3 regions of the Rhodoligotrophos appendicifer genome follow, and region 2 is predicted to be linked to each of the others. Evidence: riboswitches for the same ligand, from Rfam matches in the RefSeq annotation. Region 2 holds a riboswitch; each other region holds the start of a gene.

Region 1 (10,736 bases), on a different contig from region 2:
GAGACTGCGCCGTCCTCCCGCCCGTCACTGAACTTCAAAAATCGATCAGGGGGAACGTCGAAGCGGGTCTCGCCGATATGCATCTCGTAACCCTTGAATGGGACGCCATCCTTAAGATCGAGCCCCTCCACCTCCCTGAGCAGCTTTTCTCCCCTAAGAACCGTTACGCAGTCAAACAGACCCAGCCCCTCAATATGGGTGATCGGACCCTCCGTCCCCTCTGGATCCCTGACTTCCCGGCCAAGCATTTGAAAGCCGCCACAAATTCCCAGCACCCGGCCGCCGCGCCTGACATGAGCTTTGATGTCGATATCCCAACCGTGTTCGAAGAGCTCCGCGAGGTCGGAGATCGTGGATTTTGATCCCGGCAGGATGACAACATCACAAATGGGGAGCACCTCCCCTGGCTTCAGAAAGACGAGATTAACATCAGGTTCGGCGATCAAAGGGTCGAGATCGTCAAAATTCGAAATCCTAGGCAGCATGATCACCGCGATGGTGAGCTTCGCTGGCCTTGCCGATGCAGACAGCCTCTGCTCGAGTTCAAAGGCATCCTCCGCCGGAAGGAATTTCGCTCTGGTAAAGTAGGGAACGAGCCCTAGCGCTGGCCATCCTGATGCCTTGGAGATTGCGCGCATCCCAGCATCGAAAAGACTACGGTCTCCCCTCATCTTATTGACGATGAATCCTTTGATCAGTCGCGCATCCAGCGGGTCGATGACTGATCTGGTCCCGACGAGGCTGGCAATGACGCCACCGCGATCGATATCGCCAACCAGCACCACCGGCGTATTGCTCGCGCGTGCAAAGCCCATATTGGCGATGTCGTCCTGACGAAGGTTGATTTCAGATGCGCTGCCCGCACCTTCAACGAGGACGAGATCCGCCTGAGCTTGCACCAGCGCGAAGCTATCCATGACCGCCGGCATGAGTTGACTCTTCAAAGCCTGGTATTGCTTCGCAGTCGCGTTCCCCCACACTTTTCCTTGAACGACAATTTGAGAGCCAATATCGCTTTGCGGTTTCAGCAGAACGGGGTTCATGTGCACAGACAATGGCTTACGCGCCGCTTTTGCCTGTAGAGCTTGCGCCCTGCCGATTTCTCCGCCGTCCACGGTAACGGCTGCATTGTTCGACATATTCTGCGGCTTGAAGGGGATTACGCTTTTGCCCCGATTGGCGAACGCTCTCGCCAATCCGGCCACAATCAACGATTTTCCAACATTGGATCCGGTGCCCTGGAACATGATCGCGGCCATGGGCTTAGAACTCGATTCCAGCCTGTGCTTTTACACCCGCCGCGAAATGATGCTTCACCTGCCCCATCTCGGTGACGAGATCAGCCATGTCCACGAGGTCCTTCGGAGCATTGCGCCCCGTCACCACAACGTGGAGATCCGCCCGCCGTTCAGTTAGCGCCGTCAGGATGGGAGCGAGAGCCAGATAGTCATACCGAAGAACGATGTTGAGCTCGTCCAGGATAAGCAGCCTGATGGTTTGGTCCTTCATGAGAGCCACCGCTTGGTCCCATGCAGCCTGAGCCGCAGCAATGTCACGCCCTCTGTCCTGGGTCTCCCAGGTGAACCCTTCCCCCATGGAGTGCCACTCGATGAGGTCTCGAAAATGGGTCAACATCTCCCGCTCGCCAGTCGACCAAGCGCCTTTGATAAACTGCACCACCCCGACCCGGCCGCCATTCCCCATCATTCTGAGAGCCAGGCCGAATGCCGCAGTCGATTTTCCTTTCCCCGGACCCGTGTGAACGATCAGAAGGCCTTTTTCAGCAATCGTCTTGGACGCAACCTCCGCATCCTGGATCGCCTTGCGCTTTGCCATCTTTGCCTTATGGCGATCCGCATCGGTAAATGTGTTCACGTCATTTGACTTTCATTGGAAGACCCGCCACCAGAAGAATGACCTGGTCCGCGATCGCTGCCATTCGTTGATTGAGCCGGCCCGCTTCGTCGCGAAAGGATCTCGCTAGCGCATTGTCGGGGACGATCCCCAGCCCGACCTCATTAGATACAAGCACCGTGGGTGCTTCTCGAGCCTTGAGCGCCCCCTCCAAATCCCCGTAAGCCTTTTCGAGGCGATGATTTCCTAACATCAGATTAGTGAGCCACAAGGTCAGACAATCCACGAGGACGGCTTGGGTGAGAGGGACTGATCGAACGGCCAATGCCAGATCGACTGGCGCCTCCAAAGTGATCCAGCCTGCTCCTCGCCTCGACCGATGTTGATCTATCCGTGTCTGCATCTCGTGGTCTGCTGCCTCAGCAGTCGCCAAATAGCACCACGGCGCTGGCGAGTCCTGGACCAACTTTTCCGCATAAGTGCTCTTGCCCGAACGGGCACCACCGAGCACAAGCGTGAGGAGGAGGTTTGCAACTTGCAACTCTGTATACCTAAGTCGGAGCTTGGCGGATTGACAGTCCCGTCAGAATGGTCATACCTAACCTTGGACGGTTCTTCCACACTAGGAAGATGAAAAGGGAATTCAGTGGCGTTGAAGGGAACTTCGACCATGCTGAAGCTGCCCCCGCAACTGTAAGCGGAAAGCCTGTGCTAGCGCCACTGACGAGTTTGTCGGGAAGGCAAGTACGAGAGGCGATTGTATCCGCGAGCCAGGAGACCTGCCGTCCTATGTGGTCCGATAGCTGGACGGGGTGTGTCAGCGGCGGGCAGCATCGAATCTGATGCTGGGATCCCCTGGATCATCGCGACTGATGCCACCCCGAGCGACCGGCGATGAAGGGCTGCATCAGAAAGTGACCAAAGCGAAACTCCATATTTGCGTGACCTGCAAATCGTCGCTCCCGGCTGACGCTGAGGCAAAGAATGCTGTCGGCCGTCAGCTTTATGAAGCAATGCGCTCTCTTGCCGGTGATTTCGGAGACGACGCGCCAGTGGAAGTGCGCCCGGTGGCATGCTTGGCAAATTGTGATCACGCCTGCTCGGCAAGCATATCCGCCACGGGAAAGTGGACCTATCTCCTGCGCGACCTGAATGCGGAGATGGCTGCGGATCTGATGACCTATTGTGAAACCTATCAGCGGTCGGAGACGGGCAACGTGTTTAGGTCTCGAAGACCGTCTTCAATGCACAGCTCGATCGCCGGAAGAGTGCCTTCCACGGGAATGATCTTGCCGAACACGGAGTTTACCGAATGAACATTTTGGCAGAGAAGATTCCAACGACGGTCATCACCGGCTTTTTAGGGGCTGGAAAGACAACGCTCGTGCGGCATTTGCTTGAGAATGCAGGGGGCCGACGCCTAGCGCTTATCGTGAATGAGTTTGGTACCGTTGGAGTGGATGGCGAAATCCTTCGGGGCTGCGGCATCACCTCATGCCCGGAGGAAAACATCGTCGAGCTATCTAACGGCTGTCTGTGTTGCACGGTGGCGGATGAGTTTTTGCCAACGATGGAAGCATTGCTGAACCGGTCGGAGCCCCCTGAGCATATTTTGATCGAAACATCGGGTCTCGCATTGCCCAAGCCGCTTCTCAAGGCGTTTGATTGGCCGACCGTGCGGTCTCGGATAACCGTTGACGGTGTTATTGCCGTCGTCGACGGACCCGCAGTAGCTGAGGGACGGTTTGCCGATGACCCCGAAGCCATCGCGCTGCAACGTCAGGCCGATGACAGCCTCGATCACGACAATCCTCTGGAAGAGGTCTATGAAGACCAGATCAACGCAGCGGATCTCATCATCATCAACAAGATTGACTTGATGGACGAAGCCACGCTGTCCCGGGTTAAGAGTGAAATCGCGTCGGCTACTCCGCGCGCAATCAAGATCCTGACGACAACGGAATCAAAGGTAGATGTGGCCATTCTCCTCGGCATGGGTGCCGGTGTGGAGGACGACTTGGCCGCCCGACCCTCTCATCACGACGGGCTCGATGATCATGAGCATGATGATTTTGATAGTTTTATTCTGACAGTTCCTCAGCAGCGCGCTCCCGAGACCCTTCTTCTTCAACTTCAGAAGGCGGCTGAAGCTCATGATATCCTCAGAATAAAGGGCTTCATCGGGATAGACGGTAAACCGCTTCGCCTTCTCATTCAGGGGGTGGGCCGCCGCTTCCGTCATCAATACGATCGCCCTTGGGATAAGTCCGAAGACCGATCAGGAAGAATAGTAGTTATCGGTCGCTCTGGTTTCGACAAGTCAGGCATAGCGGCGATGATCGTCGGTGACCAAGCGCAAGACACGGTTCGATAAATAACTCGCTCAAAGCAAAACATGCATATCCTGGCGCGAGAGACCAGATCCCTGGATGAGGCCGACACCGTTATCGATCTCGACCCGTCGCCGGCCGACATTGTGTTTCTGTCATTTTCCGATTCAGATCTCGGAGCGGTGGCTTCAGCTTGGGAGCAGTCTCGCGACGGACTTCCTTCATTACAGCTGGCAAATCTCAAGGCTCTCCGCCATCCGATGTCGGTGGACCTCTATTTAGAGAAGACGATGAGGAGTGCCCGTTGCGTCATCGTCCGACTGTTGGGCGGTGTGGACTACTGGCCCTATGGAGCAGCAGAAGTATCCGGTTTATGTAAATCGCATGGCATCGCACTTGCGCTTCTCGACGGAGACAACATCGATGATGCCAGATTAAATGCCTTATCCACCCTACAACCGTCGGCCCTTTCTAGGTTGCGGGATTTTTTTCGTTTCGGTGGACAAGAGAACCTTCTGGCAGCCTTGCAATATGCTGCGCATCTCGGGGGCTTGGCTCCCGATCCTGATCAGGTGCCGCAACAGTTACCCGCAGCGGGAGAATATCAACTGAATTTGGCTGTGGAGGAGGGCAAGCCATCTGCAGCTCTAATCTTCTATAGGGCTTATCTCCTTGCTTCAGACCTCGAACCGATCACGACGCTGGCCGCAGCGTTGGCGCAGCATTTTAATGTTCGCGTTTATTTTGTAACGAGCCTCCAGCAGCAAGAGAGTGCCGCGTATATCAGCAAAGTCTTGAGGGAGGTGCGTCCCTCCATAATTCTGAATGCCACAGCCTTTGCTGCGCGCCGGACCGACAATGGCAGCTCACCTCTGGATGTGGCAAATGTTCCAGTCCTTCAGGTGATCCTGTCGGGGTCATCTCAAGAGATGTGGCAGAGGTCAACCCGTGGTCTCTCCGAGACTGACCTTGCAATGCATGTCGTCCTTCCGGAGCTGGACGGCCGGCTTCTGACGACAGCCATATCTTTCAAAGCGGAGAGCGAGAATGTTCCGGGAACCGGCTTCACCCGGACAATTCATGCGGCCGATCCAGATGGCGTAAACCTTGCCGTTCGGAGAGCCGTGGGCTGGGCGCGATTGTCCAGTTTGCAGCCTAAGCAGCGGAGGCTCGCCCTGGTGCTGTCCGACTATCCTGCGGCAAAGGGACAGATTGCACACGCCGTAGGACTTGACGCGCTAGCCAGTGCCTATTCAATCCTGAATTTACTGGCGGAAAACGGGTATGGCATAGGCGAGATTGGCGCAGATTCGTTCTCTGCCCAAATGATAGAAGTGTTAACTGCCGGTCCTCCAAACCCGAAGCTAACGCTTTGCGAGTATCTCAAACTCTTCCAAGAGTTTCCATTGCAGCTGCAGCGTCAGGTCATGGAAGCCTGGGGAGGTGCAGATGAGGATCGATTCTTTGTGGACGGAGCATTTTGCTTCCGGACATTTCAAGTGGGCGCCGTCACCCTCGCCATCCAACCAGATCGCGGGAGCAGCTTCGATCGAAAAGCGTCCTACCATGATCCGGAGCAACCTCCCCGCCATGGCTATATAGCATTCTATTTGTGGCTGAGAGCGGTCCAAGCAGTGGATGCGATGATTCATCTTGGAACCCACGGCTCCCTTGAGTGGCTGCCTGGGAAAGCTGTCGCTCTGTCCAAGGAATGCGCACCGACGGCGCTGTTGGGCGGTCTTCCTGTAATTTATCCGTTTATTGTTAACAACCCCGGCGAAGCGGCAGTCGCTAAGCGTCGCTTGGGAGCCGTCACGATCGGGCATTTGACACCTCCTTTGAGAGCTGCCGACATATCGGGAAACGCGCTCGAGTTAGAGAAGCTCTTGGATGAATATGGGGCTGCGGACGGACTCGACCGCCGCCGAATGAACCTTTTGCGCCGGGAAATCCTGGAGCGCGCCGGATCAGCCGGGTTGCTGGAGGAGAGCGGCGTTCGACCCGAGACACCGGACGAAGAAGCGCTCACGCGGCTTGATGCGTTTTTATGTGACGTCAAAGATCTACAGATCAGAGACGGACTGCACATCTTTGGCCAGGATCCCCGCCCAGAGCATCGGAGTAGTCTCGCAGCAACGATTGCAAGGACATCGGCGCTTCCCCTGGAATTGGTGAACGAACGATTGGAACAGTCTGCAAAGGCTGAACAAGGAGCCATTCTGGCAGCTTTGGACGGCCGATTTATAATTCCAGGTCCGGCCGGAGCTCCAAGTCGTGGTCGCGCCGATGTTCTGCCGACAGGACGCAACCTTTACACGATTGATCCGAGGGCCATCCCGACAAGGTCTGCTGTACTGCTGGCCGAGCGATCTGTGAAGGAGCTCAACCGTCGCCACCTCCAGGATCAGGGAGATTGGCTGCGGGCGACCGTGATTAATGTTTGGGGATCGACAACGCTCAGGACCGGCGGTGAAGACCTTGCTCTGGCGCTTGTCATGCTTGGCGTACGGCCCACCTGGGATCATGGATCGAACCGAGTCACAGGCTTCGAGATCCTGCCAATGGCAAATCTGGATGGACCAAGAGTGGATGTTACGTTGCGCGTCTCAGGCATGTTTCGCGATGTCTTTGCAAGTCAGATGAAGCTGTTTGATGAAGCGGTTATGGCCGTTGCGCGTCTTGATGAGCCGAGTGATTTCAATCCTGTTGCTGCGGTGGCCAGGCCTTTGGCAGGCGATTTCTTTAGAGCGGCGACCCACCGGATTTATGGCAATGCGCCAGGGAGATACGGCGTACAGGCGGCCGAACAGCTACAGCGTGGCCTGTGGGAGAGTCGGGAAGACCTCGCCGAGTCTTACGTCGAGAGCTCGTGTTTCGCTTTTGGCGGCAATGCCGAGGCTGTTTATGATCCAGTAGGGCTTCGGGAGCGGATTCACACAGCTGACAGTTTTGTTCATCCGCAGGATCACGGTGAGGTCGACCTGCTCGATAGCCTGGATTTCGCTGCGCACGAGGGCGGTTTCAGCGCAGCCGCGGAGAAGATGGGACGTTCTCCCGCGCTGTATCATTTGGAAATGATCAATCCTGTGAATCCCAAGGTCCGCACCGTCCAGGAAGAGGTAAATCGGGTGGTGCGAGGGCGAGCGGCAAACCAGGCCTGGATTGCTGGTATGATGCGGCATGGATACAGGGGCGCGGCAGAAATCGCGCGCGGATTAGATGGGCTCTTCGGCTTTTCTGCCACTCTCTCCCACCGTTTCGACCGCCAGTTCGATCAAGTCTTTGAAGAGACCTTGGGAAGTGATGCAGTCAACCAGTTCTTGAGCAAGTCAAATGCTGCCGCCCATCAGGCGATGATTGAGCGCTTTGATGAAGCGATACGTCGGGGTTTGTGGCAACCTCGGCGAAATTCGGTGGTAAAGCTCCTTGAAGAGAGGAAGTCCGTTTGACCAAACCCGACACGAAACGTCAGGGATGGTGCCCTACTCTATTCGAGCCGATGCCCGCAGGTGACGGACTGCTTGTGCGGCTGAAGCCATCGTGCTCCAACCTTTCTATAGAGGCTGCAATTGCCGTCGCTGAAGCCGCATCCCTCTATGGCAACGGCATCGTTGAATTGACGAGCCGCGCAAATCTCCAATTTCGAGGCTTCAGCTCATCCACAGTGGCCGATTTTTCGGAACTCGCTGTCTCGTTAGGTTTGGGATCGGCCGATCCACGGCGCGAGAAAATCCGCAATGTGTTGACAAGTCCTTTGGGCGGAGACGATCCCGACGCGCTCTTCAATTCTCATGTTTTGGCATCTTCGGTTGAAACGTCCATCGCATCCTACCCTGATCTTTTTGCACTGCCTCCAAAGTTCGGTTTTTTGGTGGATGGCGGAGGGGCGCTTGCCCTCTCAGGCGTTCGGGCAGATATCATGATACGCGCCGTCGGGGATCTTATCTCTATTGAGGTTGACGGATCTTCGGAGTTTGCCACCTGTTCTGCAACTGATGCGGCTGAGGCGGCCACATCCTTGGCTCGTGCATTCGTAAGGGTGAACGCCTCTCATGATCACCCGTTTGGACGGATGAGAGACTTAGTGGGGAGCCTCGGGACGAGGGCGATCTTTGACATAGCGGGTCTGAAACCGTGTTCACCTCGGAATGCTCGAGGCGGCTCAAATGTCTCCGTTTCCGGATTGTTGAGCTTCAATTCACCGAGATATTTGGCAGTGAGCCTCCCATACGGAGAGATTTCCGCCGACCAAATGATCGGCCTTGCAACTGCAGCACGGACTGCAGGGGCGGGCCGCTTGGGTCTCACTCCATGGCGCAGCCTCGTTTTTCCAGGAATTTCTTTGCCAGATGCAGACCATGTCAAGGCTTGGGCCGAGTCCGCTGGATTGATAACCAGACCATGCGATCCCAGGCTCCAGATCGCCGCTTGTCCTGGTAGCCCGCGATGTGCAAACGCAACGGTGAGATCAAGGGAGGATGCTGATTTCATCGCTTCGTTGGATCTTCCAGAAAGGAACAGTGTGCACATTTCCGCATGCGGCAAAGGCTGTGCGCGTCAAACGGCGGCGGATTTTACTCTGGTCGGGAACCTTGACGGACTATATTCCCTCGTCCGCTACGGTCGCGCGACTGACGTTCCCGAAAGTCACGGACTGAATATTGAACAAGCAGCGCAGCGGATGCGAGGAAGCTGACCATATGCGGCCCGTGTACAATTACATTCGAGATGGCGCAGAAATCTATAGGAGGTCTTTTGCGACCATTCGAGAGGAGGCTGATCTTAGTGGCTTCTCGGATGCAGAGGCCAGGGTGGCCGTACGCATCATTCACGCTTGCGGTTTGACGGAGACAGCTCGGGACCTTGCTTTCACTCCGACTTTTTACGACGCTGCGCGTAACGCCCTTCTTGCCGGAAAACCCATCCTTTGCGATTCCAAAATGGTCGCCCATGGAATTACTCGTTCGCGTCTACCGGCGGAAAACAAGGTTATATGCACACTTGATGACCCAAGAGTCGCGTCTCATGCGGCCAGCATCGGCAACACGCGTTCTGCAGCCGCTCTGGACCTCTGGTTGGATGTGATGGAGGGTTCTCTCGTCGCTATCGGCAACGCTCCAACGGCGCTCTTCCATTTGCTGGAAATGATCGATGCAGGTGCGCCAAAGCCGGCCGCCGTCGTCGCCATGCCGGTCGGTTTTATCGGGGCTGCGGAATCCAAGGAAGCTGTTCTGACTGATGGCCGGCTGCCCACAGTAGTGGTCAAAGGACGCAGAGGTGGAAGCGCGATGGCCGCTGCTGCGGTGAACGCACTTGCCAGCGAGTTCGAATGACACTGCGGGGAAAGCTTTTCGGCGTGGGTGTCGGTCCAGGCGATCCTGAGTTGATGACTCTCAAGGCTGCGAGGGTCCTGGCAACCGCCCCTGTAACAGCGTTCTTCTCAAAACGAGGGAAGACAGGTCATGCTCGGTCGATTGCAAACGATTTCTTGAATCCCAAAACGAACGAGATTCGACTGCACTACCCTTTTACGACAGAGATGGATCTGAAGGATCCGCGGTACCAGACCGAGATGATTAGGTTCTACGATGTCTGCGCCGAGCAGCTTGAAAGCCAACTCCTGGATGGCAAGGATGTTGCCGTTTTATGCGAGGGGGACCCGTTCTTCTATGGCTCTTTTATGTATATCTTTGACCGACTTCGCTCATCTTTTGTTGTCGAAGTTATTCCAGGTGTCACTGGTATGAGCGCATGCTGGACGCGTGCTATGCAGCCCATTACCCATGGCGACGATGTCTTGGTCGTCCTCCCCGCAACACTTCCAGAAGAAGCACTTGTTGAGAGGCTCATCGGAGCCGACGCGGCGGTCTTCATGAAGGTCGGCAGAAATCTGGCGAAGATTCGTTCAGCATTGATACGCAGCGGCCTGCTTGATCGGGCGTTCTGTATTGAGCAAGGGTCGATGCCAAATGAGCGAATTTCAAGAATGATCGACAAGACTGATGATGACGCTGGTTACTTCACGATCGTACTGGTCCCTGGCCGTCAGAGACAGCGATGACAGGAAAGCTTACCATCATAGGCCTCGGGCCAGGAGCTCCGGAACTTGTGACTCCTGCTGCGGCCTCTGCTCTGGCGGAAGCAACAGACATTGTGGGATATGGTCCTTATGTTGACCGGGTGCCCTTTAGAGAGGGTCAGCGCCGCCACTCTTCGGACAACCGAGAGGAACTGAACAGGTCACGGCATGCACTACAAATGACCTCGCAGGGGCGGAAAGTGGCGGTGGTCTCTTCTGGCGATGCCGGCGTTTTTGCTATGGCGGCTGCTATATTTGAGGCGGTTGACCTCGGCGACCGCGCCTGGCGCGATCTTGAAATCGAAGTGGTGCCCGGGGTCTCTGCAATGTTTGCTGTCGCCTCTGCAGTTGGCGCTCCCTTGGGGCATGATTTCTGCGCGATCTCGCTCTCAAACAATTTAAAGCCCTGGAGTGTCATTCTGGATCGCCTTCACGCTGCGGCAAAGGCGGATTTCGTGATATCCTTGTACAAT
Region 2 (10,736 bases):
GCGACGTGGCGTTTCCGGGTTATTGGAACGCGCCGGAGAAGACTGCCGAAATGTTCCTCGGAGACTGGATGCGGACCGGCGATCTGGCCCGTGCCGATGAGGAGGGGTATGTCTACCTTTCCGATCGCGCCAAGTTCAGGATGAAGTCGGGCGGATATAACGTGTTCCCAACCGAGATCGAGAACGTGCTGGCGGAGCATGCGGCCGTGCACGAAGTGTCGGTGTTCGGCGTGCCCGACCCGGTCTGGGGCGATCGCATCGAGGCCGTCGTCTCGCTCAAGCCTCAGCAGTCGGTGGATCCCGAGGACCTCAAAGCCTTCTGCAAGGACAAGATCGCCAACTTCAAGATCCCGAAGAACATCGAGATCTGGGCGGACCTTCCGAAAGGTGCCACAGGCAAGATCCTGAAGCGCGCCATCATCGAGACGATGACCGCTCGGACCGAGGCCGCCGGTGCCGAGGAGGAGCCGGGATAATGCTCCAAAAAACTGCAGTGAGGGCCCTTCGATGAACCACCCCTTCGATCAACCGGGGCCGGTCGATCACTATCTCAAACATCTTGCGAATGGCCAGTTCAAGCTGCAGCGGTCGAAGCGCTCGGGTGAATATCTCTATTACCCGCGCGCCTTTACTGAAGGGATTGCCAGCGATGACCTGGAATGGAGCGAGGTCACCGGCCGTGGCACGGTCTATGCGACGACCACCGTCCGCAGGCCTGCGAAACATGGCGGGGACTTCAACACCGCCATCGTAGAGCTGGAGGAGGGCCCGAGACTGCTGACGCGGGTGCTGGGGATCGCGCCAGAGGCGGTCACGATCGGCATGGCGGTGGTTGCCCGGATCGAGACGCCATCATGGGCACCCGAGACAAACCAACCCCTCGTCGTCTTCTATCCCGAACCGACATGAGAATGTGCTGATGACATCGTTGCGTGGCAAGACAGCCATCGTCGGCCTGGGCTATGCCGGGCTTGGCTCCTCTCCCGGCTGGTCGCCGATCGAACTTGCGGCCATGGCAGCCGAGCGCGCCTTGGCCGATGCAGGCCTTGCGCTGAAGGATGTGGACGGGCTGTGCGCCAGCACCTTCTATCACTTCTTTCCCACCCTCTCCATGGCCGAGCAGTTGCGGATCAGCCCCAAATGGTCGAATGCCGACATGGTGGGAGGATCGACATTCTTGTCGCATGTGCTGCAGTCGGCCTTGGCGATCGATGCCGGGCTGTGCGAGACGGTTCTCATCCTCTATGGCAGCAATGCCCGCAGCTCACGGGACATCTACGGATTGATCGACCTGCATCCGCTGCAGGCTCTCTATGCGCCGTCGATGCCGGTGAGCGCCTATGCGATGGCGGCTGCGCGCCATATGCATCTCTATGGCACGACACGATCCCAGATGGCGGAGGTGGCGGTCGCCGCGCGCCGGTGGGCTCAGGGGAACCCGGATGCCGCCCTACGCGATCCCCTCACCATTGCCGATGTGCTCGCTTCGCCGATGGTCAGCGATCCCCTGTCGCGGCTCGATTGCTGTCTCGTCTCCGATGGGGGCGGCGCGCTGGTGATGACCTCGGCAGCCCGTGCCCGCGACCTGAAGCAGCCACCCGTCTATCTGCTCGGTGCAGGAATGGCCCACAGCCACCGGGACATCTCGCAGATGGCGGAATTGACGCGGACGGGAGCTGTGGAAAGCGGTGCTCGTGCCTTCGAGATGGCCGGCCTTTCGCCTTCGGATGTCGATGTTGCCGAGCTCTATGACGCCTTCACCATCTTGCCGATCCTCTTCCTGGAGGATCTCGGCTTCTGCGAGAAGGGCGAGGGCGGGCCTTTCGTCGCCGATGGCGCAATCGGCCCCGGGGGCCGGCTGCCCGTCAACACCGGTGGCGGCGGCCTCTCCTTCGTGCATCCGGGGATGTTCGGCCTCTTTGCCATATTGGAAGCCTGCGTTCAGCTCAGAGGACAAGGCGGTGCGCGCCAAGTGCCGGGGACACCGGAAATTGCCCTGGCGCACGGGAATGGCGGATATTTCTCCCATCAAGCAACCACGATCTTCGGAACCGCGGCCACGGTCTCCTGACAGTCCCCCCGATAAAACGCCGGATAATTCCTTGCCTTAGAGCCATTCGGCAGCGGCAGAGAAGTCCGGTCGCGGAGAGCGCGTCACGCCTCGTAGCGGAACATCCGGTAGAGATCGGTTGGATCGGTAAACAGTTCGGACGCGTTCGAGAACCCCGCCTCTCGACCCAGGCGAAGCCAAGATTCGGGTGATTCCGGCAGGTCGTTCGATTGAATATGCTGCCAGATCTGCTGGAGTTCAGAGGACGACAATCCATCCCATCTGCGATTGATGATCTGATACGTCCGGGCCAGATAGTCCTCGCGCGTCTCGCCCGAGGCGAGAGTGGGTTCATAGATCATGAACAGACCTCCGTCGCCGATCGCAGTGCGGATCTCGCGCAGGAGGTCGAGCTTTTGCTCGGTCACCAAGTGATGAAGTGAAAGACCGCACCACGCAGCATCGGCATGGGCGGGGCGATCGGCCATGGCTTCGACGAAGTCCCGATGGTCGAGATCGACCTCATAGGGCTCGTTTGCAAGATTGGCCGCTGCAAGATCGATCGCCGGTGCCGCGAGGTCGATGCCGTGATAGTGGCTGACCCGGGTGCCGGACAGCGCCGCCTTCGTGAGGCTCGCGTCGCCACAGGCGATATCGAGAAAGGAGAAGGGCGCCGAAAATCGCTCGACCAAATGATCGTGCAAAATGCGGCCGACAGCGCGGTGACTGAGGACGTCGCTATCGACAAGCTTCTGATAGATCGTCCATTGCGCCTGAAACACTTCCATCGCTTCGGCATCGACGACTGCACCGCTGGCGGTAAAATGATGAATGTGGATATTGACCATGTCGTTGCTTGCCCCCTGCCAGCCCTTGATCCGACGCTGCCAAAGCAGCGCCGGCATGCCGATATCACAACAGTCGATTGTACAAAGGGGTGTTTCGACCTGAGCTTAATTTTGGCTTATGCGCCCGTCAGCTCCAGGCGGCGAACGATTGGGTCAGGGATCACCTTTGCCAGTCCGCACGATCATGGCTGGGACGGGGATGCCCGCAGGATGGCTTCCACATCGGTGAGCCAAACCAGATCCTCCTTCTGGAAGGCCTGCAGGACACGGCGCAGGGCCGCTGCACCTGCCGGGGTGCCCACCACGAAAGGATGGATGCCGATCGCTACGACGGTCGCCTCGCGGGTGGGATCGGCCTTGGCCTCGCGGACCAATTCGCCGACATAATCGATCCACAAGCGCTCCAGATCGGCGGCCTCCTTAAAACGGGAGAGATACTGGCCCATATCCACCACGGTGGGCGGGTAGGGGATCAGCAAGAGAGACGTGGGCTTCGTTTCCAGCGTCGAGAGAATATCGGAGTCCATTCCATCGAGCGAATAGCGGATCCCTTCGGCTGCGGTTGCGGCGAAAGTCTCCGCATTGGGATAGACGCTCGGACTGGACCAGCCGATGCTGCGGATGCCTGTCTCCATCTCGATGAGGTCGAGGGTCTGTCTGATATAGGCGCGCTGGGCCTCCGGACCCTGTGACAAAGGGAGCAAGTCGGTCGAGTTGTTCATGCCGTGGGCGACGATCGGCGCGTGGGGCACGGCGGAGCGCAGTTTCTTCCAAACGCCCGGCTGTTGCAGGGGAAACTGGGCGTTGAGCGCCAGGCTCAGAGGAACGCCCATGTCCTGGAACAGTCGAGCCGTCCGAGGCAAACCCCAATTGATGGCGTATTGGCGGAAGGCCTCATCTACAATGTCGGGTTTGCGGCCCCCCATATCCGAGCGGAAGTTCGGCCCTTGATCATGGCCCCAGACTTCCACATAGAGCACGAAGCTGACAGCAACCTTCTTCTGCTCCGGCCATGATTGAACATGGAGGTCGCGGCGAGGGAGGCCGGTGATCCAGTCTTCATAGTTCTCGCTGCGAGCCGGTGCCGAGAGGACCAAGCAGGCGGCACAGAGTGCCAGCAAGGCGAACAGACGCATGACTCGGCTCCTTCGGGCAATTTCTTAAGGAATATTCGAAACCGTCTGAACAACTAGCATGGGTTGCAGTATAGCTGCCGCAGGGAGAATATTTTCATGGTTTACAACCGCCGCCTTCATGCAGCCCTCGGGATTGGTATGTGGTGCCTTGCAACGGGGTGCCTTGTCACGATGTCCGCACCGGCAGGCGCGCAGCTGATCACCCATCGGGATCTGTCGCTGTCGGCAGCGCTGGCCATCGCGACCGCTGCGAGCGAACACTGCAAATCACAAGGCTACAAGGTGTCGGTGGCGGTCGTCGGGCGAGAGGCTCAGCTTCTCGTGCATCTGCGTGGGGACGGCTCGCCGCCGCATTCCATGGAAAACAGCTACCGTCGAGCCTTTACCTCGGTCACCTACCGGCAAGCCTCCGGCAGCGTGGAGAAGCGGGTGCGGGCAGATCCCGGCGACAAGCTGGTGTTGCTCGAGCACATCATGCCGGCACAAGGCGGGCTGCCCATCCTCGTCGATGGCGATACGATCGGCGGCGTTGCCGTCTCCGGCTCGCCGGGCGGGGAGAAGGATGAAGCCTGCGCGCAGGCTGGCCTCGACAAAGCCGCGGAGCTGTTGAAATGACGGTGGTGATGCATCGCCGGCAATTTCTCTCCGGCGTTGCCGCGTTGAGTGGAGCGGTAAGCTTCGGCGGGGCTCCGTCGGCATTCGCTCAGCGGTCCACCGTCTTCCTGGATTACGACCAGACACAGCTGGATGAGGCCTATGACCAGTCTTATTGGGCGCCGACGCTCAACGAGCTGCAGCTTGACGACCGACGGGTCAGTGCGGAGGTGCGCTCGCGGATGCCGCCGCGCACCGAGCATTATGGTCCCGCCGAGATCGAGTTGATCGACATCTTCACACCCGCCACCGCGAAGGGCGCGCCGATACTCGTCTATTTCCACGGGGGCGCGTGGCTGTTCAACTCGCGGCTCGATGCGTCCTTTCCCGCCCCCACCGTGGTCGGACGCGGGGCGGCCTTTTTGGCGCCGGACTTCAACACGGTGAAAGACGTCCGGTTGCCGGTAATGATCGAACAGTGCCGGGAAGCGGTCGCCTGGACCGCTCGCAATGCCGGGAGCTTCGGCGGCGACCCTGATCGTATCTATATTGCGGGCCACTCATCGGGTGCGCATCTCACCAGCTGCGTGCTGATCACTGACTGGGAAAAGCGCGGGCTGCCTGCGGATACGGTCAAAGGCGCTCTGGTGATGAGCGGGATGTATGATCTCTATCCCGCTATGCTGTCGTCGCGCGGCCGATATGTCAACATCACCCCGGCCGAGCAGGCGGCCGCAAGTGCCATGCGTCATCTCGATCGAATCGCCTGTCCCGTTGCGGTGACATGGGCCGTCTCGGAGAGCCCCGAATTTCGCCGGCAATCGATGACGTTTGCGAGTGCGCTTGAGGGCATGGGGCGGCTGGAGAGCCGAACGGAAGTCTTTACCGCCAACCACTTCACCGAACCCAGGCAGCTCGACAGACCCGACACCCAGGTCAGCCGCGCCTTGTTCAACCTCATGAAGATCTAGGATTGACTCAGCGAGAGCGGCCGAACATTGTCGCCTGTGACGGTGCCTCTTTGAGGCTCAATAGGGAACACGGTGCGGGGCTTGCCCCAACGCCGGGACTGCCCCCGCAACTGTAAGCGGCGAGTTGTCCGTCATAGGCCACTGGAGCCAAAAGCTCTGGGAAGGCGACGGAACGACAACGACCCGCAAGTCAGGAGACCTGCCGTCAACCGTGGTCACACGCGATCACATCGGGCGGGGTGTCTCGGTGGGTAGGTCTGCCGTTCTCCATCCGGAAGCGGCGATATCTCGATCGCGGTGACGTGCCACAAGGCCGCGTGCCGCTCGAGGTTTCATGTTCCTGCTCATCGTCCGCAAGGACTCCGCACCGGAGTGCCTTTCAACTCCTTCCTGCCCCATACCCAACACTGTCGTCCCCATCCGGACCTCCGTGTGCGTGGTGCTCACCGCGTTGCTCGCCGGGATCGCCAGCGCCAAGGCGCAGGATGCCGATCTCACCTCTGGAGGCAATGTCGACCTGCCCGAGATCTCGGTGACAGCCAATCTCGTGGAGACGCCCCTTTCACAGGTCGGGAGCGCCGTCACCATCATCACCGGTGAGGAGATTCGCGAGCAGCAGATCAAATTCGTGTCCGAAGCATTGCGGCAAGTCCCAGGGGTCGCCGTCAATCGGACCGGGCCGGTGGGGCAGTTCACCCAGGTGCGGATCAGAGGCTCGGAGGGCAACCAGACCAAGGTCTTCATCGACGGTGTCGAGGTGAACGACCCCGCAGCCGGATCCGAATTCGACTTCGCGCAGCTGCTCGCCGACGACATCGAGCGCATCGAAGTGCTGCGCGGGCCGCAAAGTGCGCTTTATGGCTCGGACGCCGTGGGCGGCGTCATCAACATCATCATCCGGCGTGGCGAGGGTCAGGTGCGGACAGCGGCGCGGGTCGAAGGCGGCGCGTTCGGCACCATCGACGGCAACGCCTCGGTGAGCGGCGGCACCGACCGATACAGGTTCATCGCCAGTGCATCAGGATTTCAGACCGAGGGCATTTCCGCGGCGAGCACTCGGCTCGGCAACACGGAGAAGGACAGCTACAGCAACGCTACTGTCTTCGCCAAGGGCGGCTACAGTTTAACCGACACTTTGGATCTCTCCGCCGTGGTCCGCTATACGGCCAACAGGACCGATCTCGATTCGGAGATGTTCTATCCAAAATACGGCCATACGGGACCGGTCGATTCGCTCCAGGACGTGAAGGGCGAGCAATTCTTCACGCGCGCCCAGGCGCGACTTGTACTCCTCGACGGTCATTGGGAACAGATCGCCGGGTTCGCCTATACGGATCAGAACCGGGCCTATCGCGATCTTGATCCGCGGATGGTGACCAGCAGCTATGACGGCGAGCGCAGCCGGCTCGATTACCAGTCCAACCTCTTCTTCACCACGCCTTCACTCCTGGATGCGAGCCATACGCTGACGTTTGCCGTCGAGCGTGACGAGGACAGAGCGATCTCCAAAAGCATCTGGTCGAGTTTCGACGAGACGATCGGTACAACCGGCTTCGTGGGACAGTATCAAGCGCGTTTCTTCAAGGATCTGTCGATTACCGGCAGTGTCCGGCATGACGACAATGACGTCTTCAAGGATGCGACGACGTATCGAGCGACGGCAGCCTATGTCATCGCACCATCAGGCACGAAGCTCCGAGGCTCGTATGGAACGGGCGTCAAGAATCCGACCCTGTTCGAACTCTACGGGTTCACCAACAATTACCGCGGTAATCCGGACCTGAAGCCGGAGGCCGCCGAGGGATGGGATGCCGGCTTCGATCAGCCTCTGTTCGGCTGGGGGACACTCGACTTCACCTATTTCAACCAGCGGATCACTGACCTGATTACGGGATCCGGCCAGACCTCCATCAATCTGCCGGGCACGTCGAAGATTGATGGCGTCGAGCTCGGAGTCAGTGTCACGCCGATGGCAAACCTCACGGTGCGGGCGTCTTACACCTATACGGATGGTGAGGATGCCAATGGCGACACATTGGTGCGGCGGCCAAAAAACATCGCCAGTCTCGACGTCAATTATGTGTTCCTGGACAACAAGGCGCAGCTTAATATTGGCGTTGACTACAATGGTGAACAGAAGGATTGGGTCTATAACGCTGACTACAGCGAGCGTTACACCATAAATCTCAAGGATTATACATTAGTAAATATCGCGGGTTCCTACAAAATCAACGACAATCTGCAGTTCTATGGCCGTCTCGAGAATATTCTCGACCAGAAATACTATGAGGTTTGGGGTTACGGCACGTTGGGTTTTGGCGGATATGCCGGCGTCAGGCTTACCTTCTGATGGGAACATCAATTCAAAAGCTGTTGGCGGGGCTTGCTCTTATCTGCCTTGCATCGAGCGCCGCTGCGGCTCCGCAACGGGTCGTCTCAATGAACATGTGTGCTGACGAACTGGTGCTGCGGATCGCGGACCCCCGGCAGATCGTCTCCGTGACCAGCCTGGCTCAGGATCCGGCCAGTGCCAATCTGGCGGCGCCGGCGGCGCTCTTTCCTGCCAATCGGGGGCTGGCAGAAGAGGTCATCGCCCTCAGGCCCGATCTCGTGGTCGCGGGGAGATATACGACCCGCACGACTGTTGCCCAGCTTCACCGGAGCGGTATCGCTGTGATGGAGCTCGACGTACCAAGCAGTTTTGCCGAAACGGAAGCTCAGATCCGAAGGCTTGGTCATGTTTTGGGGCAGGGCGCGCGAGCGGAGCAGGTGATCGCCCAAATGACTGATCGCCTCAATGCCCTCAAACCCCCCGCGGAGAGCGGGCCTACCGCCATCGTCTATCAGCCCAATGGATTTGCAGCCGGCAAGGGCTCGCTCATCGATGCGCTGCTGGCGAGGGCCGGGCTACGAAATCTGGCCGCCGAACACAATCTCGAGCAGTACGGCGCCGTGCCGCTCGAAAAAATCGTTTCCATGCAACCGGATATTTTGATCATGAATGCAGAGGCTCACGACCCGGCCCTTGCATTGGAGATCCTGCGTCATCCGGTTCTGAAGGCTGCACCCACGTTGCGGGTCGTGAACATACCCACAAGGCTGTGGACTTGCGCAGGACCGGAAATGGTAGAGGCGGTGACCCTGCTGGCCACTGCCGCCCGGCAGGTTCAGTCAGACCGCCGGCGATGATGGCGGCCATGACGCAACGGCGCCGGGAGCTGCCTTATGCGCTGGTGATCGGTGGGCTCGCACTGGGCGCATTCGCCGTGTTCTGCCTGTCGCTCGAAGTCGGTTATGCCCCGTTGGACGTGGCTCAAGCTGTGGAGGATTGGAGTGCCAATCGAAACAGCCTCACTGCCATCGTGCTTGTGGAACTGCGGCTGCCACGCGCAGTGCTGGGTCTCCTGGTCGGCTTCACGCTTGGCCTCGCGGGTGCCGTAATGCAGGGATTCCTGCGCAATCCTCTCGCGGAGCCGGGCATCATCGGGGTTTCGGGAGCAGCCGCTCTCGGTGCCGTGATCATCTTCTATTTCGGCTTTGCCGCCAATCTGTCGCTGATGGTTCCCGTGGGCGGGATCCTCACGGCACTCGCTGCAGGCGCCATGCTGTTTGCGCTCGCAGGACGGGGAGCGGGCACCACGACACTCATCCTGGCGGGCATTGCCATCAACAGCCTTGGGGGCGCGTTGATCGCTCTGGCGCTCAATCTGTCCCCCAGCCCTTATGCGGCCATGGAAATCATGTTCTGGCTGATGGGCTCGCTCGCCGACCGGAGCCTCGAGCATGTCGCGCTCGCCTTGCCGTTCATGCTGGTGGGATGGGCGCTGCTGTTCTGGACCGGCAGGGGGCTCGATGCGCTCAGCCTCGGCGAGGACACAGCGACAAGTCTCGGCTTTCATCTGCCCTGGCTGCGGGCCGCGGTGGTCGGCGGCACGGCACTCTGCGTCGGGAGCGCCGTGGCGGTCAGCGGAGCAATCGGCTTCATCGGGCTGGTCGTGCCGCATCTCATGCGGCCCTGGGTCGGCCACGAGTCGCGGCGACTGTTGCTGGCGAGCGGTCTGGCCGGGGCGATCCTGACGAGCCTGGCCGATATCGTTGTGCGACTGGTGCCAAGCCAGCCGGAGCTAAAGCTGGGAGTGGTGACGGCCCTCGTCGGCGCGCCGTTCCTGTTTGCGCTCATCTGGCGGCTGCGCGGGGAGCACCCATGAGACTACAGGCCAATGATTTGAGCCTCACGCTCAAGGGCAGGCGCGTGTTGGACGGGATCAACCTGTCCATGGGACCGGGGGAAATGATCGGCCTAATCGGCCCCAATGGGGCTGGAAAATCGAGCCTTCTCTCGGTCCTGGCCGGGCTCCGCTCGCCTGAGAAGGGGACTGTGACCTATGATGGCCGCACAAGGTCGGTGCAAGGACGGCAAGAATTGTCGCGGCGCCTCGCCTATCTTGCACAATCGGCACCTGTCGAATGGGCCTTGAGCGTACGCCAAGTCGTTGCCCTGGGACGCCTGCCCCATCGCGGGCTGCTCGGCCCCCTTGATGCCACGAGGGACGCAGCAGCAATCACCTCGGCCCTGGCGATAACGGAGGTCACGGCGCTTTCGACGCGTCCGCTGCGCAGCCTGTCCGGCGGGGAACGGATGCGGGTGCTGCTGGCGCGCGCCCTTGCCGTCGAGGGCGAGGTGGTGCTGGCCGACGAGCCGACCGCGGGGCTCGATCCCTATCACCAGCTGCAGGTCATGGAGCTTCTGGAGGACACGGCCAAACGCGGTGCCGGTGTCCTCGTGGTGCTTCACGACCTGACGCTCGCGGCACGCTTCTGCAGAAGGATTCTGCTCATGCAAGAAGGGCGGCTGGTGGCCGACGGCCCGCCTGACGAGGTCCTCACGGAAGCCAGTTTGCGTCAGGTTTATTCGGTCATTCCGCTCATCGGACACGCGCATAACGAGCGCTTCGTCGTGCCGTGGCGACGAAGCACAAGACCTTAGAGGAGCTTCCCATGACTGACAGCGATGCGCATTTTCTTCAGATCATGCTCTCGAACCCGCGGACGGGATGGAGCATGGGCACGTTCGGTGCGATCGCGGAGTTCATCCGCGATGAAGCGGAGGCGGTGGAAATCGGGCCCCAGGGGGACT
Region 3 (10,736 bases), on a different contig from region 2:
CATCATCGGTGTGTCCCGGGAGATCAAATCCGCCGACGATCTGAAGGGCCTGAAAGTCCGTGCCTATGGCGAACTCGGCAACATCGTCGCCAAGGGTGGTGGCATGACCCCTGTGCCCATGAGCACTGCGGAGATTGCGACGAGCATGCAAACCGGGGTTATCGACGGATATGTCGGAGTTCCCCTATGGATGCCTTATCCTGAAAACTGGCTGTCACACACCAAGACGATCGTCGATCCGGGCATCGGAACATATTATTCCTGCGGCCTGATGATGTCCGCCAATGTCTATAATGCGCTGTCTGATGACGTCAAAAAGGTCATCGGAGAGATGCGCCGCGAATTTCCGGCGAAGTCGATTGCCTTCGTGATGGCAGGCGACAAGGCGACGGTAGAGGCCGCCAAGAAAGAGGGTGTCGGCTTCTACAAATTCACCCCGGAAGAAGTTGCCGCCTGGAAGGAGCGGGTCAACCAAAGCGCCATGGAAGGCGAGTGGATCAAGGCTCGATCGACAAAGACCAACGCGGATGTGGCCGCTTTCTTCGAAGAGCTCAAGAAGTCGGTGGCAAAGCACGATCCTCAGACCGTCTACGTGTCCAGCTTTCCGGCGCCCGGCAACTGAGGGCAAAGGGGCGGAGCGACAGCATGAAGGCCGGCGGTTTATTGGGTCAGGCATTGCTTGTGACTTTGACCGATGTAAGCCAGGAGGACGTCCGCGATTTCAATCAGTGGTATAATCGCGAACATATCGACGACCTCCTGAACGTCGCCGGCTTCCGGCGTGCGCGCCGGTACGCGGGAGAGGCCATGAAGCCGCGCTTCATGGCTCTCTACGAAGTCGAGGACATCGACGTTCTGACGTCGCCGGCTTACTTCGAGCTGCTGGCGAATCAATCGGCCTGGAGCCGAAAGATCATCGGGCGCTTCACCTATCACCGCCGCCTCTGCGCAACGGTCACGGTGGATTTTGCCAGGGGTCTAGGGGGGGCAGTCGGAATCATCCGATTGCCTGTGCCTCCTGACATCGTGCGAGTCAGGGAGCTTCTATCGGAGACAGGTTTTCCCGAAGTCATCGATCGATGCGGCATGCATGGTGCGCTCCTCGCGGAATGCGACCTTGATGCCGTCAATGCTCCAATAACCCAGCTTGGCCTGACCTTACCGGCAGCGACGGAGCCCGAATGCCTGGTGATCGTAGAGGGTGAGGACACCAAGAGTACGACTGCCGCCATCGATCATTTGGTGGCACAGTTGAGGGCAATCCTCTCTAAGGATCACCGCTTGCTGACTGGGTCCTACTCCTTGCTCTACGCCAATCAGAGGTCTTTCCGGAACAACCAGGCAGGCTCGTGACTGCCGGAAGGGGATCAGTGCCTGAGACCGTCTACGATGCCTTCGTCGCGGTCGCTCAAGCGACACCCGACGCGCCTTGTCTTGCCGTACCATCCCGTCCCGGCCGGCCCTATCTTCCCGATGGCATGGAAGAGAGTTACGCCGCGGTGCGCAGAAAGGTCGATATCCTTCGTGATGCCTATGCGAGGCAGGGTTACGGCCTCGGACATCGCGTTGCTCTATCGCTCGAGAACCGGCCGCTCATCATCTATCACTGGCTTGCGCTGAATGCGCTTGGAGCGGCGATCGTGCCGATCAACCCAGACTTCGTGAAGGACGATCTTAGCTTCCTGCTGACCCATTCCGAGGCCGACTTGGTCGTGGCACTGCCGGAGCGCTGTGATGCCTTGAGGGCAATCACCCGCGAGCATGCAGGCGTCCCGATTTTTGCCGCGGATGCAGAGCTCGCCGCTCTGCCCATTGCTCCTCGTCCGGCAAACGCAGGAGGTCCGGGACAGGAGACAGAGTCCGCGATCCTCTATACGTCAGGTACCACGGGGAAGCCGAAGGGCTGCCGCATCTGCAACGATTACCTGTTCTTCGCGGGTGAACGTTACCTCGCGGCTGGCGGGTTGATGAGAATTACCCGAGGCCAAGAGCGCCTCTACAATCCTCTGCCGCTCTTCTATGCCAATAGCCTCGCCATTTCGAACATGGCCATGATCCTGTCCGGGGGCTGCATGATCTTCCCTGATCGGTTCCATCCCCGGAGCTTCTGGGCAGATATCGTCTCGACCGGGGCCACGATCATCCATTATCTCGGGTTGATCCCACCCGTCCTTCTGTCGCTTCCGAGCGAGCCCCAGGAAAGGGCCCACAGGGTCAGATTCGGTGTCGGTGCCGGCGTCGATCCCACCCAGCACAAGGCTTTCGAGAAGCGGTTCGGATTCCCTTTGATAGAAGTCTGGGGCATGTCCGAGGTCGCAATCTGTTCTGCCGAAAACCATGAACCCCGAAGGATGGGAGCCCGCTCGATCGGGAAGCCGCTGCCTGGAGTGGAGCTTGCCATTCTCGACGATGACGATAACGCCTTGCCCTGTGGGGTTCCCGGCGAGCTCGCGGTCCGACGCAAAGGCGGCAATCCGAGATCCGGATTTTTCGCGGGATACTACAAGGACGATGCGGAGACGGAGCAGTGCTGGCGGAACGGCTGGTTTCACACCGGGGATATCGCGACACGCAGTGAGGACGGCGGCTTCATCTTCGTCGATCGAAAAAAGCATATGATCCGTCGATCGGGTCAGAATATTGCAGCGGCTGAGGTGGAGCAGGTGTTGCTTTCCCATCCTGACGTCATGCAGGTTGGTATCATCCCGGCTCCTGATCCTCTGCGTGAGGAAGAGGTTCTCGCCTGTGTCGTGCTTAGGGAGGAAGCCGCTGCAGATGTTTCCACTGCAGAGAGCCTCGTGAACTTCTGCCTCCAGCGCATCGCCTATTTCAAAGCGCCGGGCTGGGTTGCCTTCTTCTCTTCGCTGCCCATGACGAGCACCCAAAAACTGCAGAAATCGAAGATTCTTGCACCTGGAAGCGGTCCTGAGAGTCTGAAGGATTGCTTCGATCTGCGAGGTCTAAAGACCAAAGAAGGGCGCACCAAATCCACTGTTTCCGACATTCCAGCAGCTAAGCGATGAGCTCTTGCTGGGACCCTTTTTTGAGAATACGCATCAGGCGAACACACCCATAGCCACGGCCCGTCGGCACCCACCAGCGCCTGCCGTGGACGCCCATCCTCGTGAGTCGATTGCCATGTTGGAGAAACCAGCGCCGCTCGATTGCTCTTATTCCGATATTTTTCGAATGCGGCTCAGCACGAGCCTAGGATCATTTCAAAGGCTCAACACCGAAGCGGTGGACCTGAAACGGGCCGCCGTAGGGATCGTTCTCGTCCAATTGGCGGGATCCGACGAGACAGCTTTCCTCCTCACCTTGAGGGCCTCCACACTGAGGTCGCATGGAGGACAATATGCCCTTCCCGGTGGCCGCTGTGATCTGGAGGAGACGGCGATCGAGGCTGCTTTGAGGGAAATTGAAGAAGAGCTCGGGATGGGGCTGACTCCAGATGACGTGATGGGGGTTCTCGACGATTATCCCACCCGCTCTGGCTATGTCATCACACCCGTCGTGTTCTGGGGTGGCGTGTCACCGGTGATCGTTCCCAACCCTGATGAAGTCGCTGAGATCTTCAGGATCGGCCTTCGTCAGATTACCCATGATGATGCCGTCAGGTTCATCACCATCGAACAGAGCGATCGACCCGTCGTCCAGCTCCTGATCAACGAGGACTATATCCACGCGCCGACCGCAGCCATCCTCTACCAGTTCAGGGAAGTGCTGCTGGGTCGGACCGTGCGCGTTCACGCTCTCGAGCAGCCCGTCTTCGCTTGGCGGTGATCTCGAGAGCGAAAGTCGCCTGGCACTACGGCAAAATTGATCAATTCACACGGAACGCGTGATACCGCCATCGATACGAATGTTCTGTCCGGTGATGTAGCCGCCGCGGTCCGATGCAAGCAGTGCGATCAATTCGGAGACCTCTTGCACCGTTCCGTAGCGGCCCATCGGTATGCGATCCTTGAACTCCGCCTTTTCCGGCAAACTGTCGATGAAGCCGGGAAGAACGTTGTTCATGCGGATGTTGTCCGCCGCATATTTGTCGGAGAAAAGCTTCGTGTAAGCGGCCAACCCAACCCTAAAGACGCCTGAGGTGGGGAATACGGGGTCAGGTTCGAAGGTCGCGAAGGTCGAGATATTCACGATCGAACCGGATTTCTGCTTTTGCATGATGGGTGTCACGAGCCGAGTCGGGCGGACGGCACTCAGAAAATATACGTCCATCCCCCGATGCCAGTCGTCATCCGTCAGCTCCAAAACTGGTCCGCGTGGGCCATGGCCAGCACTATTGACCAGCGCATCAATGCGGCCCCAGCGCTGCATCGTCTGATCGATGAGGCGCTTCACGTCCTCCTCGGATTGGTTCGATCCGGTAACGCCGATGCCGCCCAGTTCCTTGGCCAAGGCCTCGCCTTTTCCGGAGGACGAGAGAATGGCGATCTTGAATCCTTGCTCGGAAAGCTTGCGGGCCGCGCCGGCGCCCATTCCGCTGCCTCCTGCGGTCACAACGGCAACTTTGTCGGTCATCTCGCTCAATCCCTCAATTCTGGTGATGTGTCAGTCTAATACCGTGATCGGGCGCTACGCTCGAACGGGTTGGGCTCAATTCTTGCGCGACCGGCCCAGCCGCAGCATCGCAGCCCCTGCGCAGGAGGATGCCAAGAGCACACCCCCAAACAGCACAAGGCTCGGTGGATGGGTGAAGACATCGGCCCATGCCGGAGGAACGACCTCCGCCGTGTTGAAGCTTCCGCCGCTGTGAACGCAGAGGGCGAGAGATGCATTCCTCCTCAACATGTCGAGTTCAATGGCCCCTGCCAGTGTGACTGCAGCCTGATTGTTTCCATCTTCCGTGAGGTGGAGAAGCAGAGCCTTGAGCGCGGCCAGATAGGCGTGGGAGCAATGATTGAAGGGACTGTTCTCGTCTTCAACACTGCCTGGCACTATGCCCCACAGGCAGTAGCTGTACTGGATGTTCGCGTAGTTCAGCAGCCGCCTGAAGGTCTCGTCGGTTATCGACTGACGCGATGCGACTGCGAGGATTGCGCTCCTGTGGTCGGCGATAACGGCCATCTGACCGTGCGTGAGATTAGGGACGGGCAGGCCGGAATGGTTCTGCGCCCCGAGGCTGTGAGCACGGGCTGAGGGCACAGAAACCATCAAGAGCAGGAGGATACTCAGCAATCCTGGTAGAAGCCGGGCCCAAGCGCCCGGCGAATTGACATCTGGCTTTCCCGCCTCCTGCATACCCTAGCGAAGGGCCGGGCGAGGGGCGTATCGGCTGCTTGAACGATCGGCCAGCGTCCGTTCCGCCAAGATGCCAAAGAGAATACCAAGGACGGTCCACAAGATCGCGTGCATGCCGATGGAAGCGAGACGAAAGCGCCAGAGCACCAAGGCGGAGAACTGCTCGGGAACTTCATTGATGTCGGGCATGGCGTACTGGACCGCTGCGATGACGGCGACAAAGAACAGGCCCCCTGCAAGGGCTGCGTTCCACGCCCCTTGCGAGGTCCAAAGGCGACGCGTAATCGTGACTGCTGCGGCCATCGTCAGCAGAGAAACTACGAGCATGATGAAGAAGAGCTGTGTCCGCGCGCCGATCGTGTCGGGGCTGCCGACGGCTGGGGGATTGGGCGCGTATTTCAGGTCTGGCACCAGGACCATGGCGATGAATGCACCCAGCGCAAGCAGCGCTGCAGTGCCCCGGGCGCTGAGAGAGCTGATCCTGCCATAAGTGAAGGCGAAGACCAGGGACAGAAGTCCGCCGACCGCCGCACCATAGATCACAAGTCCGGTAAAGAGGCCGATGCCTGCCTGCGTGGCACGGCTGACCAGCTCCGGCTCCGAAGCATCGGCTTCGGTCGCGCTCATGAGTTCTTCAAAAGCGATTGCGTGATCAATCTGGGGCTCGCCATAGAAGCGGGCGAAGCCAAAGGCAATAATTCCGGCGATTACGCCGGCTATCATGCCGCGCAGTAAAAGACTTCCAACCATGTCGGGCGCTCCTCAGTGGCAGGGAAAACCAAGGAGATGGCGACCATCGTGAAGGAATTCGTGTATGTAGCCGCCTGAGAAGAGAGCCGTTGCACCATCTTCCGCACTGATGAAATAGAGCGCGATCAGAAGAACAAGCCCGGCAAAGACAGCCCAAGGCATAATTTCGCCGACGGGCAAAGGCGCGGGACGAACATGCGGTTCAAGTGCGATATCGGCCATATAACTGCTCCTGGGATACTGCGTCCCGTCTTAGAGGCATCGACTTCGATCAGGGGTCTGACTTCCGGAGCGGAGGCGAACCGCTTAGGTTACAGTGGCGCGACCGTATCGGATTTTCACCGATTTCCCGTCTCTTAGGTAGGAGGAACAGTATCGATGGAGGGGAATCCTGTCAATCTGATCAGCTTTAGAACCATCGATCGTCATTAGCAGGGATCCGTATGTCCGCTCGTCTCACCTTTATTTGCCAGGGCACCACTGCGGCGGTGAAGAGCTCAGCCTTTCCGAATGACGAGCCGCTGGAGGTTCGCGCCATGGAGGCCGCCGGCGTCCTGGGAAAGGAGCCCCTGCGTGCCACCGTGGCCTATAGAAGCCCTGCTGTGGCGGCGCTTCAGACTTCTGAGGCTCTTTCTCTCGATGCCCTGCCGGTCGACGATCTCAGGGATTGCGATTACGGTCGCTGGGCCGGTCGCAAGCTGGCGGACCTTCATACCGAGGATCCGGTCGCCCTGGAAAAATGGCTCAGGGATATGAATGCTGCTCCGCATGGCGGGGAGTCTCTATCCGCTGTGTGCCTGCGCGTGTCAGCTTGGCTTAAGACGCTCGTGTCTCGCCGTGAGCGAATCGTGGCGATCACCCACTCCGCAGTTATGCGGGCGGCCGTTCTGGACGTGCTCAACGCGCCGAGCAAAGCCTTCTGGCACATCGATATAGAGCCCCTCGGAGTTATCGAGTTTCGGAGCGACGGGAGGCGGTGGCATTTTCGGGCTGGAAATTTGCGCTAGCGTTCCTTCTCTTATCCCCGAAAAAAGAAAGGGGACCGGCCGACGCATTCTCCACATCGTCTCAGCAAGATTATAAGTATCGTGACCTTTTGTCGGGACTGATTCACGCCCTGCCGCGTTCAGCTCCAGCCAATGATTTAGGAGCGGCTCGGTGACATTCGATCAAATCGCGGCCTTTGCCACCATCGCGATCATGATGGCTCTCATGGTTTGGGGGCGAGTTCGTTATGACCTCGTCGCGGTCATGGCGCTGCTGGCCGCCGTCGCCGTGGGTATCGTCCCGTATGACCGTGCCTTTTCAGGCTTCAGCGACGACATCGTGATCATCGTCGCCAGCGCTTTAGTCGTTAGCGCGATCATTTCGCGGACTGGAATCATGGATCTTGTTGTTCACAGGCTGTTTCCGCAGGTCCGCAGTGTTCCGACGCAGCTCTTCCTCTTGGTGACGACTGTTGCTGTGCTGTCTGCGTTCGTGAAAAACATCGGTGCTCTAGCAATCATGCTCCCGGTGGCATTCCAAATGGCGAACCGATCGAAGGTGTCGGTCTCCATCTTCTTGATGCCCATGGCATTCGGCGCCTTGCTCGGAGGCCTGATGACCTTGGTCGGCACGTCGCCCAACATCATTGTCTCGCGGCTTCGAGAGGAAATGACAGGCACGCCGTTCAGCATGTTCGATTTCACCCCCGTCGGGGCAGCCCTCACCGTCGCCGGCATCCTCTTCCTGGTCGTTGGCTACCGCCTGCTGCCCCTCCGGTCAGGCGGCGCAGGTGGTGTCGAAACTGCCATCGATATCAAGAATTACATGACTGAAGCGCTGCTGCCTTCCTCCTCAAAAATGGTGGGAAAGACGGTCGCTGAACTTCAAAAGCTCTCCGGCGGCGATGCAAGAATCAATGCCATTGTCAGAAAGGAGAAGGAGCTGCCCTCTCTGCCGGATGCCCAGTTGAGGGAAAACGACATCATCATGATCGAGGGAAAGCAGGACGCCTTGGATCGCCTGATCCTGCAAGGGGGCCTCCAGCTCTCCAGCGACCGCCTTCTCGAGGTGGATGAGGCGGAGGATGAGATCGATTCCATCGAGGCGGTGATCAGCGAAAATTCGCGGTTGGTGGGTCTGTCCGCCAAGGACATTGGCATGTTCGAGGTGTTTAGAGTCAACCTGCTAGCCATCAGTCGGCAAGGTACCAAGCTGCGAGATCGCCTGGGCTCCGCGGCCATGCGGGCCGGGGACGTCATCGTCCTGCAAGGAAATTCGCGCCTGTTGCCAGAGGTCCTCCGGGAGCTCGGTTGCTTGCCACTGGCGGAGAGATCGATTCGGCTCGGTAGCGTAAGGCGCGCCTTGATCCCCGTGGCCATTCTTGCCGTGGCCATTCTTCTGACCGCCTTCGGCATCGTCCCCGTGAGCATTGCATTCTTCGGGGCGGCCGCCTTGATGGTGCTGGCGCGCGGAATTCCTTTGCGTGATCTCTACGAAACCATCGAATGGCCAATCATCATCATGTTGGGGGCCCTGATCCCGGTGAGCGATGCGCTACGAACTACGGGCGGCACGCAACTGGTTGCCGACGCATTGTCCTCTGCGGCAATGCAGATGTCACCGATGGGCGCCCTGGCCTTGATCATGATCACCGCCATGGCCGTGACACCGTTTCTGAACAATGCGGCGACGGTGCTGGTCATGGCGCCAATCGCCGCGAGCTTTGCGACGCAGCTGCAGTTCAGACCCGACGCCTTCCTGATGGCCGTAGCGATCGGCGCAGGTTGTGATTTCCTCACACCCATTGGGCATCAGTGCAACACTTTGGTGATGGGCCCGGGTGGCTATCGCTTCGGAGATTATTGGAGGCTGGGTCTTCCGCTTTCTGTCATTGTCGTCATCGTGGGCGTCCCGCTGCTCCTCTTGTTGTGGCCGGTGAATTAGTGCGGTGCGCAGATGTCTGCGGAAGAGTGCAGGGGGGAGAATGCCTCAAATACGTGCAATGTGCGCAATCGGTTCGAGGGGACAGCTTGGCCTCAAGGGGCAACTGCCATGGGAAGGGCGCCGAGAACCTGAATTCGCTGCCGATGTCGCTCGCTTCTTCGAAGAGACTAGAGGACACGTCGTCCTCGCTGGACCGCAAACGACAAGCGCATTTCCTCCCTGGGCATTGAGCGATCGGACGGTCGTGGAATTACGGTCGTCGATGGATCCGGTCGAAACTCTGTCCAGATTTGCCGACAGGGTCGTCTATATCGGAGGGGGGCCAGCCGTATGGGACGTCTATGCTCCTTTCATCGAGCGCTGGGACATCACGAGGCTTCCCTATGACGGTGAGGCCGACCGCTGGTTCGATCCTGCATGGTTGACCCGCGGAAAGTGAGTCCCGGGGTGTCATCCAAGCCGCAAGCTTTGGAACCGCTCCCTTCGAAAAGCATTCTCAAAGGACATGGCAGCGTGAACGCCGGGAGAGGCGTTCGGCAACCGCGATTGCTCATGCATTTGCTGCCGCGGAGCCACCACCCTTTTACAGGAGACTTTCAATGGGACTGTTCACCAAAGACATCAAAACGATGGACGACCTCTTCGTGCATCAGCTGAAGGATATTTATTACGCTGAGAAGCGGATCGTATCCTCCCTGCCGAAAATGATCGAGAAGGCGACTTCCCCTGAGTTGAAGAAGGGCTTCGAGCAGCATCTCGAGGAGAGCAAAGGCCATGTTAAACGCGTAGAGCAGGTCTTCGAGATGCACGGCGTAAAGGCCGATGCGGTCACTTGCCCGGCAATCGACGGTATCCTCAAAGAGGCCGACGAGGTTGCAGGCGATGTGGCGGACAAGTCCGTCCTTGATGCGGCGCTCGTGGCGGCCGCTCAGGCGGTGGAGCATTACGAGATTACGCGCTACGGCACGTTGATCGCCTGGGCTAAGGAGCTCGGACGCGATGACTGCGCCTCCGTCCTGCAACAAAACCTCAAAGAAGAAAAGGCGACCGACCAAAAGCTTACGGAATTGGCAGAGCGCCGCGTGAACCGCGCGGCCGCCTAATCGTCGGAGGTGGAGGAGCGGTGGCGGACTCCGGTTCGCTGCCGCTTCTGTGATCATCTCGGAGCTGCATCTTTAGTCACAACAGCGATTCAAATCGCTGGCAATCTTGTTCGAGTGGCGTCTATTCTCCCGGCGTAAATTCCTTGCAGTCCCCCGTTGCACGATGAGCAGGATCTTCCTGCTGCATTGCAGAGCGAGGGATTTGTGTGTTGCGCTATGGAGAAATCGTTGATGCTAAAGACTGCGCGTGACGCAAAGGTGGGCGCCGATATCGGCGGGACGTTCACCGACATCGCGCTCGAGGTCGACGGAACGCTTCATTCCACAAAGCTTCTGACAACGCATGGCGCACCTGAACAAGCCATCATCAAGGGTGTGGTGGCCGTCGCCGAAATGGCCGGCATCGATCTCAAGCGTATCTCCATGGTCATCCATGGAACAACACTCGCCACCAATGCTCTAATCGAGCGGCGCGGAGCCAAGACGGCCTTTATCACCACCAAGGGCTTCCGCGACGTCATCGAGATGCGAACCGAAAATCGGTTCGAGCAATATGACCTCAACATCACCTTGCCCCCGCCGCTGGTGTCGCGCGATCACCGCTATGTCGTCGCCGAGCGCGTCGGAGCGGAGGGTCAGGTCCTTCTGCCGATGGATGATGGGGACGCCGAGCTTCTCGCCGATCACATCATCAAGGAGCGG

What was found. Region 2 has a riboswitch for cobalamin ahead of FKM97_RS14865 (TonB-dependent receptor plug domain-containing protein). Riboswitches for the same ligand answer to the same signal wherever they lie in the genome.
Region 1: it holds a riboswitch for cobalamin, as region 2 does, so the genes downstream of both, FKM97_RS27280 (DUF1636 family protein) here and FKM97_RS14865 (TonB-dependent receptor plug domain-containing protein) in region 2, are expected to answer to the same signal.
Region 3: it holds a riboswitch for cobalamin, as region 2 does, so the genes downstream of both, FKM97_RS02205 (CbtB domain-containing protein) here and FKM97_RS14865 (TonB-dependent receptor plug domain-containing protein) in region 2, are expected to answer to the same signal.

Annotation. Positions count from the first base shown of each region.
Region 1 is NZ_VHKL01000013.1:28,298-39,033, forward strand. Features, by position in the region: gene FKM97_RS23405 (cobyric acid synthase) at 1-1,259, opposite strand, end outside; gene cobO (cob(I)yrinic acid a,c-diamide adenosyltransferase) at 1,264-1,875, opposite strand; gene cobU (bifunctional adenosylcobinamide kinase/adenosylcobinamide-phosphate guanylyltransferase) at 1,877-2,395, opposite strand; cobalamin riboswitch at 2,447-2,655, shown strand; gene FKM97_RS27280 (DUF1636 family protein) at 2,727-3,170, shown strand; gene cobW (cobalamin biosynthesis protein CobW) at 3,167-4,228, shown strand; gene cobN (cobaltochelatase subunit CobN) at 4,250-7,633, shown strand; gene cobG (precorrin-3B synthase) at 7,630-8,880, shown strand; gene FKM97_RS23440 (precorrin-8X methylmutase) at 8,885-9,517, shown strand; gene FKM97_RS23445 (precorrin-2 C(20)-methyltransferase) at 9,514-10,245, shown strand; gene cobJ (precorrin-3B C(17)-methyltransferase) at 10,242-10,736, shown strand, end outside.
Region 2 is NZ_VHKL01000006.1:167,666-178,401, reverse strand. Features, by position in the region: gene FKM97_RS14900 (class I adenylate-forming enzyme family protein) at 1-476, shown strand, start outside; gene FKM97_RS14895 (Zn-ribbon domain-containing OB-fold protein) at 508-909, shown strand; gene FKM97_RS14890 (acetyl-CoA acetyltransferase) at 920-2,071, shown strand; gene FKM97_RS14885 (class I SAM-dependent methyltransferase) at 2,155-2,955, opposite strand; gene FKM97_RS14880 (polysaccharide deacetylase family protein) at 3,081-4,034, opposite strand; gene FKM97_RS14875 (GlcG/HbpS family heme-binding protein) at 4,131-4,649, shown strand; gene FKM97_RS14870 (alpha/beta hydrolase) at 4,646-5,599, shown strand; cobalamin riboswitch at 5,623-5,820, shown strand; gene FKM97_RS14865 (TonB-dependent receptor plug domain-containing protein) at 5,934-7,949, shown strand; gene FKM97_RS14860 (ABC transporter substrate-binding protein) at 8,039-8,788, shown strand; gene FKM97_RS14855 (FecCD family ABC transporter permease) at 8,797-9,807, shown strand; gene FKM97_RS14850 (ABC transporter ATP-binding protein) at 9,804-10,586, shown strand; gene FKM97_RS14845 (DUF6925 family protein) at 10,598-10,736, shown strand, end outside.
Region 3 is NZ_VHKL01000001.1:466,660-477,395, reverse strand. Features, by position in the region: gene dctP (TRAP transporter substrate-binding protein DctP) at 1-622, shown strand, start outside; gene FKM97_RS02235 (DUF4286 family protein) at 646-1,353, shown strand; gene FKM97_RS02230 (AMP-binding protein) at 1,371-3,023, shown strand; gene FKM97_RS02225 (NUDIX hydrolase) at 3,139-3,783, shown strand; gene FKM97_RS02220 (SDR family oxidoreductase) at 3,829-4,539, opposite strand; gene FKM97_RS02215 (hypothetical protein) at 4,606-5,076, opposite strand; gene FKM97_RS02210 (CbtA family protein) at 5,254-6,000, opposite strand; gene FKM97_RS02205 (CbtB domain-containing protein) at 6,013-6,222, opposite strand; cobalamin riboswitch at 6,225-6,390, opposite strand; gene FKM97_RS02200 (histidine phosphatase family protein) at 6,444-7,007, shown strand; gene FKM97_RS02195 (SLC13 family permease) at 7,159-8,931, shown strand; gene FKM97_RS02190 (dihydrofolate reductase family protein) at 8,972-9,370, shown strand; gene FKM97_RS02185 (YciE/YciF ferroxidase family protein) at 9,531-10,034, shown strand; gene FKM97_RS02180 (hydantoinase/oxoprolinase family protein) at 10,266-10,736, shown strand, end outside.